DNA from 2 places in the Streptomyces sp. NPDC101152 genome. Region 1 is predicted to be linked to the other one. Evidence: riboswitches for the same ligand, from Rfam matches in the RefSeq annotation. Region 1 holds a riboswitch; the other holds the start of a gene.
The links. Region 1 has a riboswitch for glycine ahead of gcvT (glycine cleavage system aminomethyltransferase GcvT). Riboswitches for the same ligand answer to the same signal wherever they lie in the genome.

Region 2: linked by a shared signal. The riboswitch ahead of gcvP (aminomethyl-transferring glycine dehydrogenase) and the one ahead of gcvT (glycine cleavage system aminomethyltransferase GcvT) in region 1 are both predicted to bind glycine.

Annotation. Positions count from the first base shown of each region.
Region 1 is NZ_JBIWPO010000031.1:57,553-62,369, reverse strand. Features, by position in the region: gene ACIRVK_RS31300 (L-serine ammonia-lyase) at 1-79, opposite strand, end outside; gene glyA (serine hydroxymethyltransferase) at 137-1,405, opposite strand; gene gcvH (glycine cleavage system protein GcvH) at 1,420-1,797, opposite strand; gene gcvT (glycine cleavage system aminomethyltransferase GcvT) at 1,914-3,032, opposite strand; glycine riboswitch at 3,185-3,286, opposite strand; gene ACIRVK_RS31280 (AAA family ATPase) at 3,465-4,139, shown strand; gene ACIRVK_RS31275 (enhanced serine sensitivity protein SseB) at 4,185-4,817, shown strand, end outside.
Region 2 is NZ_JBIWPO010000065.1:18,034-22,850, forward strand. Features, by position in the region: gene ACIRVK_RS40860 (molybdopterin-binding protein) at 1-152, shown strand, start outside; gene ACIRVK_RS40865 (molybdopterin-binding protein) at 237-656, shown strand; gene gcvP (aminomethyl-transferring glycine dehydrogenase) at 702-3,587, opposite strand; glycine riboswitch at 3,764-3,859, opposite strand; gene ACIRVK_RS40875 (PRC-barrel domain-containing protein) at 3,971-4,348, shown strand; gene ACIRVK_RS40880 (DNA polymerase IV) at 4,264-4,817, opposite strand, start outside.

The sequences.
Region 1 (4,817 bases):
CAGCGCGCATCGGGCCGACCGTGTGGGAGCTGGACGGGCCGATGCCGATCGAGAACAGGTCGAAGACCGATATGGCCACGGGGACTCCTTGGTGCGGGGGAGGTGGGGCACCCGGCGAAGGGCGCCCCACCGGGGCTTACTTGTTCAGGCCGGGGTACAGCGGGTGCTTGTCGGCCAGGGCCTTGACCCGGGCCTTCAACGCCTCCCCGTCGAACGACGGTTTCAGCGTCTCGGCGATGACGTCCGCGACCTCGGCGAAGTCCTCGGCCGTGAAGCCGCGGGTCGCCAGGGCCGGCGTACCGATCCGCAGCCCCGACGTCACCATCGGCGGGCGCGGGTCGTTCGGGACGGCGTTGCGGTTGACCGTGATGCCGACCTCGTGGAGCCGGTCCTCCGCCTGCTGTCCGTCCAGTTCGGACGCGCGCAGGTCGACGAGGACGAGGTGCACGTCCGTGCCGCCGGACAGGACGTTCACCCCGGCCGCGTGGGCGTCGGCCGCCGTCAGCCGCTCGGCGAGGATGCGCGCACCGTCCACCGTACGCCGCTGGCGCTCCTTGAACTCCTCGCTCGCCGCGACCTTGAAGGACACCGCCTTCGCCGCGATCACGTGCTCCAGGGGGCCGCCCTGGAAGCCGGGGAAGACGGAGGAGTTCAGCTTCTTCGCGAAGTCCTTGCTGCGGGCCAGGATGATCCCGCCGCGCGGACCGCCGAGCGTCTTGTGGGTGGTGGAGGTGACGACGTCGGCGTACGGCACCGGGTTCTCGTGCAGCCCGGCCGCCACCAGCCCCGCGAAGTGCGCCATGTCGACCCACAGGTACGCGCCGACCTCGTCCGCGATCCGGCGGAACTCGGCGAAGTCCAGCTGCCGCGGGTACGCCGACCAGCCGGCGATGATCACCTTCGGCCGGTGCTCCCTGGCCAGCTTCTCCAGCTCGGCCATGTCGACCAGTCCGGTCTGCGCGTCCACGTGGTAGGCGACCACGTCGAACTGCTTGCCGGAGAAGTTCAGCCGCATCCCGTGGGTGAGGTGGCCGCCGTGCGCCAGGTCGAGCCCGAGGATGGTGTCGCCGGGCTGGGCCAGCGCGAACAGGGCGGCCTGGTTGGCGGAGGCGCCCGAGTGCGGCTGGACGTTGGCGTACTCGGCGCCGAACAGCTCCTTGACCCGGTCGATGGCGATCTGCTCGGCGACGTCGACGTGCTCGCAGCCGCCGTAGTAGCGGCGGCCCGGGTAGCCCTCCGCGTACTTGTTGGTCAGGACCGAGCCCTGCGCCTCCATGACCGCGAGCGGAGCGAAGTTCTCCGAGGCGATCATCTCGAGGGTGGACTGCTGGCGCGCGAGCTCGGCGTCGACCGCGGCGGCGATCTCCGGGTCGAGCTCGTGCAGGGACGTGTTCAGTGAGGACATGCGTCTACGGCTCCTCAGCCGGCGTTCTGGGCGGTGTACTCGTCGGCGGAGAGCAGGTCGGTCGGCTCCTCGGTGACGCGCACCTTGAAGAGCCAACCGCCCTCGAAGGGAGCCGAGTTGACCAGCGAGGGGTCGTTCACCACGTCCTCGTTGATCTCGGTGACCTCACCGGTGACGGGGGAGTACAGGTCGCTGACCGACTTGGTCGACTCCAGCTCGCCGCAGGTCTCGCCCGCGGTCACCGCGGAGCCCACCTCGGGAAGCTGGGCGTAGACGACGTCGCCGAGCGCGTTGGCCGCGAACTCGGTGATGCCGACCGTCGAGACGCCGTCCTCGGCGGCCGACAGCCACTCGTGCTCCTTGCTGTAGCGCAGCTGCTGGGGGTTGCTCATGGCCTGAATTCTCCTGTACACGGGGAGTGGTGATGAATGAGGGACTGCTGGAACACGCGTGAGCAGCGGACCTGTGCGCGGGGTCGCGCCCCGGTGGGGGGTGCCCCGCCCAGTCTCTACTTCTGGCGCTGGTAGAAGGGCAGCGCCACGACCTCGTACGGCTCGTGGCTGCCGCGGATGTCCACACTGACACCCGGTGTGCCCACGGCCGCGTGCGCGGCGTCGACGTACGCCATGGCGATCGGCTTGCCCAGCGTGGGGGAGGGGGCGCCGGAGGTGACCTCGCCGATCACCTCGCCGCCGGCCACGACGGGGTACCCGGCGCGCGGGACCCGGCGGCCCTCGGCGACCAGGCCGACCAGGACGCGCGGCGGGTTCTCCTGGGCGCGGGCGGCGGCCGCGGCGAGCGCCTCGCGGCCCACGAAGTCGCCCTCCTTCTCGAACTTCACCACCCGGCCGAGCCCGGCGTCGAAGGGCGTCAGCTCCGTGCTCAGCTCGTGCCCGTACAGCGGCATGCCCGCCTCCAGGCGCAGCGTGTCCCGGCAGGACAGCCCGCAGGGGACCAGGCCCGCCGCCTCGCCGGCCTTGGTCAGCGCCTGCCACAGCTCGACGGCGTGCTCCGGCTTCACGAAGAGCTCGAAGCCGTCCTCGCCGGTGTACCCGGTGCGCGCGATCAGCGCGGGGACGCCCGCGACGGTGCCGGGCAGGCCGGCGTAGTACTTGAGGCCGTCGAGGTCGGCGTCGGTGAGGGAGGCCAGGATGCCGGGCGACTCGGGGCCCTGGACGGCGATCAGCGCGTAGGCGTCCCGGTCGTCGCGGACCTCGGCGTCGAAGCCGGCCGCGCGCTCGGTCAGCGCGTCCAGCACGACCTGGGCGTTGGAGGCGTTGGCGACGACCAGGTACTCGCTCTCGGCGAGCCGGTAGACGATCAGGTCGTCCAGGATGCCGCCGTCGGCCCGGCAGATCATGGTGTAGCGGGCGCGGCCGACGCCGACGGAGGCGATGTTCCCGACCAGGGCGTGATTCAGCAGGGCGGCCGCCTGCGGGCCGGTGACGGTGATCTCGCCCATGTGGGAGAGGTCGAAGAGGCCGGCCCGGGTGCGCACGGCGAGGTGCTCGTCGCGTTCGGAGCCGTAGCGCAGCGGCATGTCCCAGCCGGCGAAGTCGGTCATCGTCGCGCCGAGCGAGCGATGCAGGGCGTCGAGCGCGGTGCGGCGGAGTTCGGTGCTGCTCATCGGGCGGTCGTCTCCCAGGGCATGACGGGACGGGGCGAGGTCGTTCCTCCCCATCTGTCATCGGAACCTGAGAGGTTCGCCATGACCGCACCGGACATGGCTTGCACCGTGGGTGGGGCCACCGCGCACGGCGGCCCGCTTTTCAGATGTGCCTCGCCCGCGCGGTAACGGGGCCTGAGAGATTCAAGGGAGGGACTTGCTCCTTCGGCGCCCCAGTGACGCAGACGTACTGGGGACTCTCCCGCGCGGATTCAAACGGCCGGTATGCAGTTGGCGCGCACATCATTGCACGCCTCGTCCGCTCGCGGCAGGCCGCTCCTTTGTGACAGCCCTGTGGCCGGAAACGAACGTAACCGCGAGACACCGTGCATTACCGTCCCTTTACATGTGGTGGGGAGAACCTTGACTGACCCCGCAGGGAGGACGATCACGGTGAACAGGACCACGGCGTACGCACTGCCCCGGCAGCCCGCGGCCTCGGCCCGCGAGCGGTGCGACGAGTTCCCGGCACCGGTGGTCCGTGACCTTCGCGACCGCGCCGGGCACAGCCCCCACGCCCTGCTCTTCGGCCCCCGCGACCTCGTCGTCGTCACCGGCCTGCCCGGCAGCGGCAAGTCCACGCTGATGGCCCGCGCGGTGAACGGCGTCCGGGTCGACTCCCAGGACGCCCGCGACCGCTGGGAGGGTCGCATGCCGGGCTTCCTGCCGTACGCGGTCTACCGGCCGCTGGTCCGCCTGGCCCACTACGCGGGTCTGCGCCGGGCCCTGCGCGGCGGCGAGGGCGTCATGGTGCACGACTGCGGCACCCACGCCTGGGTCCGGGACTGGCTGGCCCGCGCGGCCCGCCGCCGCGGCGGCACCCTGCACCTGCTGCTCCTGGACGTCACCCCGGCCAGGGCGCTGGCGGGCCAGCGCGAGCGCGGCCGGGGCGTCTCCCGCTACGCCTTCCTGCGCCACCGCACGGCGGCCGCCCGCCTGATCCGCTCGGTGGAGCAGGGCGAACCGCCCCCCGGCGTCGGCTCGGTGGTGCTGCTCGACCGGGCCGCGGCGGACGTCCTCGGCAGGATCGGCTTCACGGGACGTCCGCATGTCGGTCCCACCCGCTAGCCTTTCCAGCCTCAGCAGTTGTTCTCGGCAGGCGGTCGGACACAGATGGACTTCCCAGCGGACCTTCCCGCGGACTTTCCCATGCAGGCGCACCCCCATCCGCACGGCGGCTGGCCCGGCAACGAGCTGGAGGAGGTGCTGTCGGCCTCCCTCGGCGTCCCCTCCGCGGGCGGCCGGATCATCGAGGTGCTCGGCCGCAGCTTCCTGTGGATCCCGCTGCCCAACGGCGGCGGCCTGGACAGCGGCCCCCTCGACCTGCCCACGCTGGAACTCGAGGGCCAGGCCTACGTCCCGGTCTTCAGCTCCGAGGAACAGTTCCGCCAGGTCGTCGGCAGCCACATGGCGTACACCATCGCCCCGGCCGTCGAGTTCGCCCGCGGGCTGCCCCCGCAGGTGGGGCTGGCGATCAACCCCGACGGCGTGCTCGGCGTCCCGCTGCCGCCCGCCGCGGTCGCCGAACTGTGCCGGGCCGGCCGCACCGCCCTGGACGGCCCCGCCTCCGGTGGCCGCGTCAAGCTCTACGAACCGGACTGGCAGGACGACCCGATCGACTTCCTCGCCGCCGCGTCCGAGGAGTTCACCGCCACCGGCGTGGTCCTCACCGCCCGCCGCTGCCTCGCCGCCATCGAGACCGCGGACCCGGTGATGTTCATAGGCGTCGAACTCTCCCAGCGGGAG
Region 2 (4,817 bases), on a different contig from region 1:
GCGACGTGGCCGCCCAGGTCGAGATCCAGGCCGGTCCCCACCGCCTGGTCTCCCTGCTGACCCGCGAGGCCGTGGAGGAACTCGGCCTGGAGGTCGGCATGGAGGCGACGGCCCGGGTGAAGTCGACGAACGTGCACATCGACCGCGTCTGACCTCCCGAGCGCCACGCCCGTCGACGGCTACGGTGGCGCCGTGGGCACAAAGCCCCACATTCCCCACTCCCCCGAGGCGTTCCGATGAGCCTGAGCATCCGCAACCAGATCCCCGGCACGGTCACCGACGTCACCTCCGGCGAGGTGATGGCCACCGTGAAGGTCCGCCTCGCCGGCGGCCAGGACATCACGGCAGCGATCACCCTGGAGGCCGTCGAGGAACTCGGCCTCGCCGCCGGAACCGCCGTGCGCGCCCTGGTGAAGTCGACCGAGGTCTCCCTCGCCACCGCGCCCGTCGAGGGCCTGTCCATCCGCAACCAACTGCCGGGGAGGGTCACCGACGTCGCCACCGGCGGAGCCATGGCCTCCGTCAAGGTCGCAGTCGAGGGCGGCGAACTGACCTCGGCGATCACCAGGGACGCCGCTACCGACCTGGCGCTGACGGCCGGCACGTCCGTCGTCGCCCTGATCAAGTCGACCGAGGTCTCGCTGGCCACGGCCTGACGCGGAAGGGCCCCGCCGAAGCGGGGCCCTTCCTCCACGACTGGCTCAGTCCTCGTACGCGTCCAGCGGCGGGCACGAGCACACCAGGTTCCGGTCACCGAAGGCCTGGTCTATCCGGCGCACCGGCGGCCAGTACTTGTCGGCGGCCACCACTCCGGCCGGGAAGACGGCCTCCTCGCGCGTGTACGCGTGCGCCCAGTCGCCGCCGAGCGCGGCGGCGGTGTGCGGCGCGTTGCGCAGCGGGTTGTCGTCCGCCGGCCACTCGCCCGCGCCGACCTTCTCGATCTCCGCGCGAATGGCGATCATCGCGTCGCAGAACCGGTCCAGCTCGGTCAGGTCCTCGGACTCGGTCGGCTCGATCATCAGGGTGCCGGCCACCGGGAAGGACATGGTCGGGGCGTGGAAGCCGTAGTCGATGAGCCGCTTGGCCACGTCGTCGACGCTCACCCCGGTCGCCTTGGTCAGCGGGCGCAGGTCGATGATGCACTCGTGTGCCACCAGCCCGCCGGGGCCGGTGTAGAGCACGGGGTAGTGGGGCTCGAGCCGCTTGGCGATGTAGTTGGCGGACAGCACGGCCACCTGCGTGGCCCGCCGCAGCCCCTCGCCGCCCATGAGCCGTACATACGCCCACGAGATCGGCAGGATGCCCGCAGAACCCCAGGGGGCGGCCGAGATCGGTCCGACCCCGGTCGCGGGACCGGCCTCCGGCTGCAGCGGGTGGTTGGGCAGGTACGGCGCCAGGTGTGCCCGCACGCCCACCGGGCCGACGCCCGGACCGCCGCCGCCGTGCGGGATGCAGAAGGTCTTGTGCAGGTTCAGGTGCGAGACGTCACCGCCGAAGTGCCCCGGCTTGGCCAGTCCCACCAGCGCGTTGAGGTTGGCGCCGTCGACGTACACCTGGCCGCCGGCCTCGTGCACCTGCGCGCAGATGTCGGCGACGTGCTCCTCGAACACCCCGTGCGTCGAGGGGTACGTGATCATCAGCACGGCCAGCTCGTCGCGGTACTGCTCGATCTTCGCCCGCAGGTCCTCGACGTCGATCTCGCCGTCCTCGGCGGTCTTCACGACGACGACCTTCATCCCTGCCATGACCGCGCTGGCGGCGTTCGTGCCGTGCGCGGAGGACGGGATCAGACACACGGTCCGCTGCTCGTCCCCGTTGGCCCGGTGGTATCCGCGTACGGCCAGCAGCCCGGCGAACTCCCCCTGTGACCCGGCGTTGGGCTGCAGGGACACCTTGTCGTACCCGGTGACCTCGGCGAGACGTTCCTCCAGCTCGTGGATGAGCGTGAGGTAACCCTGAACCTGCTCGGTGGGAGCGAAGGGGTGCAGCTGCCCGAACTCGGGCCAGGTGACCGGCTCCATCTCGGTGGTCGCGTTGAGCTTCATCGTGCAGGAGCCGAGCGGGATCATGCCCCGGTCGAGCGCGTAGTCCCGGTCGGCCAGCCGGCGCAGGTAGCGCAGCATGGCGGTCTCGGAGCGGTGCTGGTGGAAGACCGGGTGGGTGAGGAAGTCGTCGCTGCGCAGCAGGTCCTCGGGGAGGGCCGCCCCGGCGGCCGCGTCCAGCGCCTCGATGTCGCCCTCGACCCCGAAAGCGGCCCACACGGCGGCCAGCTGGCCCCGCCCGGTCGTCTCGTCACAGGCGATCGACACGTGGTCGGCGTCGACGAGGTGGAGGTTGACGCCGTTGGCCCGGGTCGCCGCGGCGACCTCCTCGGCCCGTCCGGGCACCCGGACGGTGAGCGTGTCGAAGTAGGCCCCGTGCACGACCTCGACCCCGCCGGCCCTGAGCCCCTCGGCGAGGATCGTGGCGTACCGGTGCGTGCGCCAGGCGATGCTCCGGAGCCCCTCGGGACCGTGGTACACGGCGTACATGCCGGCCATCACGGCGAGCAGCACCTGCGCTGTGCAGATGTTGCTGGTGGCCTTCTCCCGTCGGATGTGCTGCTCACGGGTCTGCAGGGCCAGCCGGTACGCCCTGTGCCCGTCCGCGTCCACGGACACGCCCACGAGCCGCCCGGGCAGGCTGCGCGCGAACTTCTCGTGCACGGCCATGTAGCCGGCGTGCGGACCGCCGAAGCCCATCGGGACACCGAACCGCTGGGTCGTCCCGACGGCGATGTCCGCCCCGAGCTCACCGGGCGACTTCAGCAGGGTCAGGGCGAGCAGATCGGCGGCGACGGTGACCAGGGCACCCAGCTCGTGCGCCTGGTCGACGACCGCCTGGATGTCGCGTACGGCACCGGAGGCGCCGGGGTACTGGACGAGCACGCCGTTGATCTCCCGCCCGGCGATCACGGCCGGAATGCCGTCGCTGAGGTCGGCGACCACGACCTCCACGCCGGTCGGTTCGGCGCGGGTCTCGATCACGGCGATGGTCTGCGGCATGACGTCCGCGTCGACCAGGAACAGCCCCTTCTTGTTCTTCCCCATGCGCCGTGACAGGGCCATGGCCTCGGCCGCCGCCGTCCCCTCGTCGAGCAGCGAGGCGCCCGAGGTGGGCAGACCGGTGAGATCGGCCACCATCGTCTGGAAGTTCAGGAGGGCCTCGAGCCGCCCCTGCGAGATCTCCGGCTGGTAGGGCGTGTAGGCGGTGTACCAGGCCGGGTTCTCCATGACGTTGCGCAGGATCACGGGAGGCGTGAAGGTCCCGTAGTACCCGAGCCCGATCATGGAGGCGAGCACCTGGTTCCGGTCGGCCAGCGACCGCAGCTCGGCCAGCACCTCGGCCTCGGTCCGCGCGCCCGGCAGGTCCAGGGCGTCGGCGTTCTTGATCACGTCCGGCACCGCGGCGGCGGTGAGCTCGTCCAGGGAACCGTAGCCGACGTGCGCGAGCATCTTGGCCCGCGCCTCGTGGTCGGGACCGATGTGACGCTGCTCGAAGGGGATCCCCTTCTCGAGCTCGGAAAGCGGAATGCGGTGGGCGGTCATTGCGGAGGCCTCCTGGTCTGGCGCGACCTTCGAGGGGCACCACGGCGCGGGTACCCGGACGGCCTCCCCCTCTGTCATCACGACCTGAGAGCTTCACCGGATCGCCCGAAGGCTCCCGGTTTTCCCCGTCGGTGAGCGCGGAAGCCGTCGGCACCCGCCCTGCTTTCCAGAGTGACCTCGTCCGTGCGGTACGTGAGCCTGAGAGATTCCGGGGAGGATTTGCTCCTTCGGCGCCTCCGGTGGTGTCTGGAGGACTCTCCCGCGCGGGGTCATCAGCCGTTGACAGCCTACCAGTGCGCATCACAGCCCAGCTCGAGTGGCCGCGGCGCCCGATGTGCACTTTCGTAGTGCTTACGGATGAGTTGCGAGCAAGTGGAGGGCCCGTGCAGACCGACATCGATCCGCGCAACCTGATCGGCCGCAAAGCGTTCGACCGCAGCGGCACGAAGATCGGCACCATCGACGAGGTCTACCTCGACGACGCCACCGGCGTACCGGAGTGGGCCGCCATACGCACCGGCCTCTTCTCCCGCGACGCCTTCGTCCCCCTGGAGCCCAGCGAACTGATCGAGGGCACCCTCCACGTCCCCTTCGACCGCGCCCTGATCAAGGACGCGCCCGACTTCGGCGTGGGCCGCCACCTCTCGCCGGAACAGGAGCTCCAGCTCTACCACCACTACGGTCTCGACGCGGCCTCACCTCCCCCGCTCCCGGAACGCCACTTCGGCAAACTGGCGGGAACGGAGGACGCGGAGGCCTGATCCTGGGCTCCGTCCGCCGGGGCCTGGGGTCTCTCCGTGACCAGCGGCAACGGGTCGGCCGCCACGAGGTCGGGATCGTCGACCCGGAACGTCCGCACCCTCCCCGGCTCGGACCAGGGCGTCTCGAACCGCACCGTCACCCGCCCCAACCCGCTTCCCTGTACCCACCCGTGCCCGAAGTCGGCGTGTCGCACGTCATGCCCCGCGGGCCACCGCCGCTCGACAACCGCCGCCCGCTCCTCCAGGGGCTCCTCGTGGCCCTCTTCCCCCAGGTGCTCCGCGTCCGTCCCCTCCCCCGCGGCCTGCGCGAACAGGTCCTCCTGCGTGTAGTCCGCGAGGCCGCTCACCCCGACCCCCAGCAGCCGCACCCCGCCCGTCGTGTCCACGGCGTCCAGCAGACGGGCCGCCGCCTCGCGCACCACGGCCGGGTCGTCCGTGGGACCCCGCAGCGTCTCTGACCGCGTCAGGG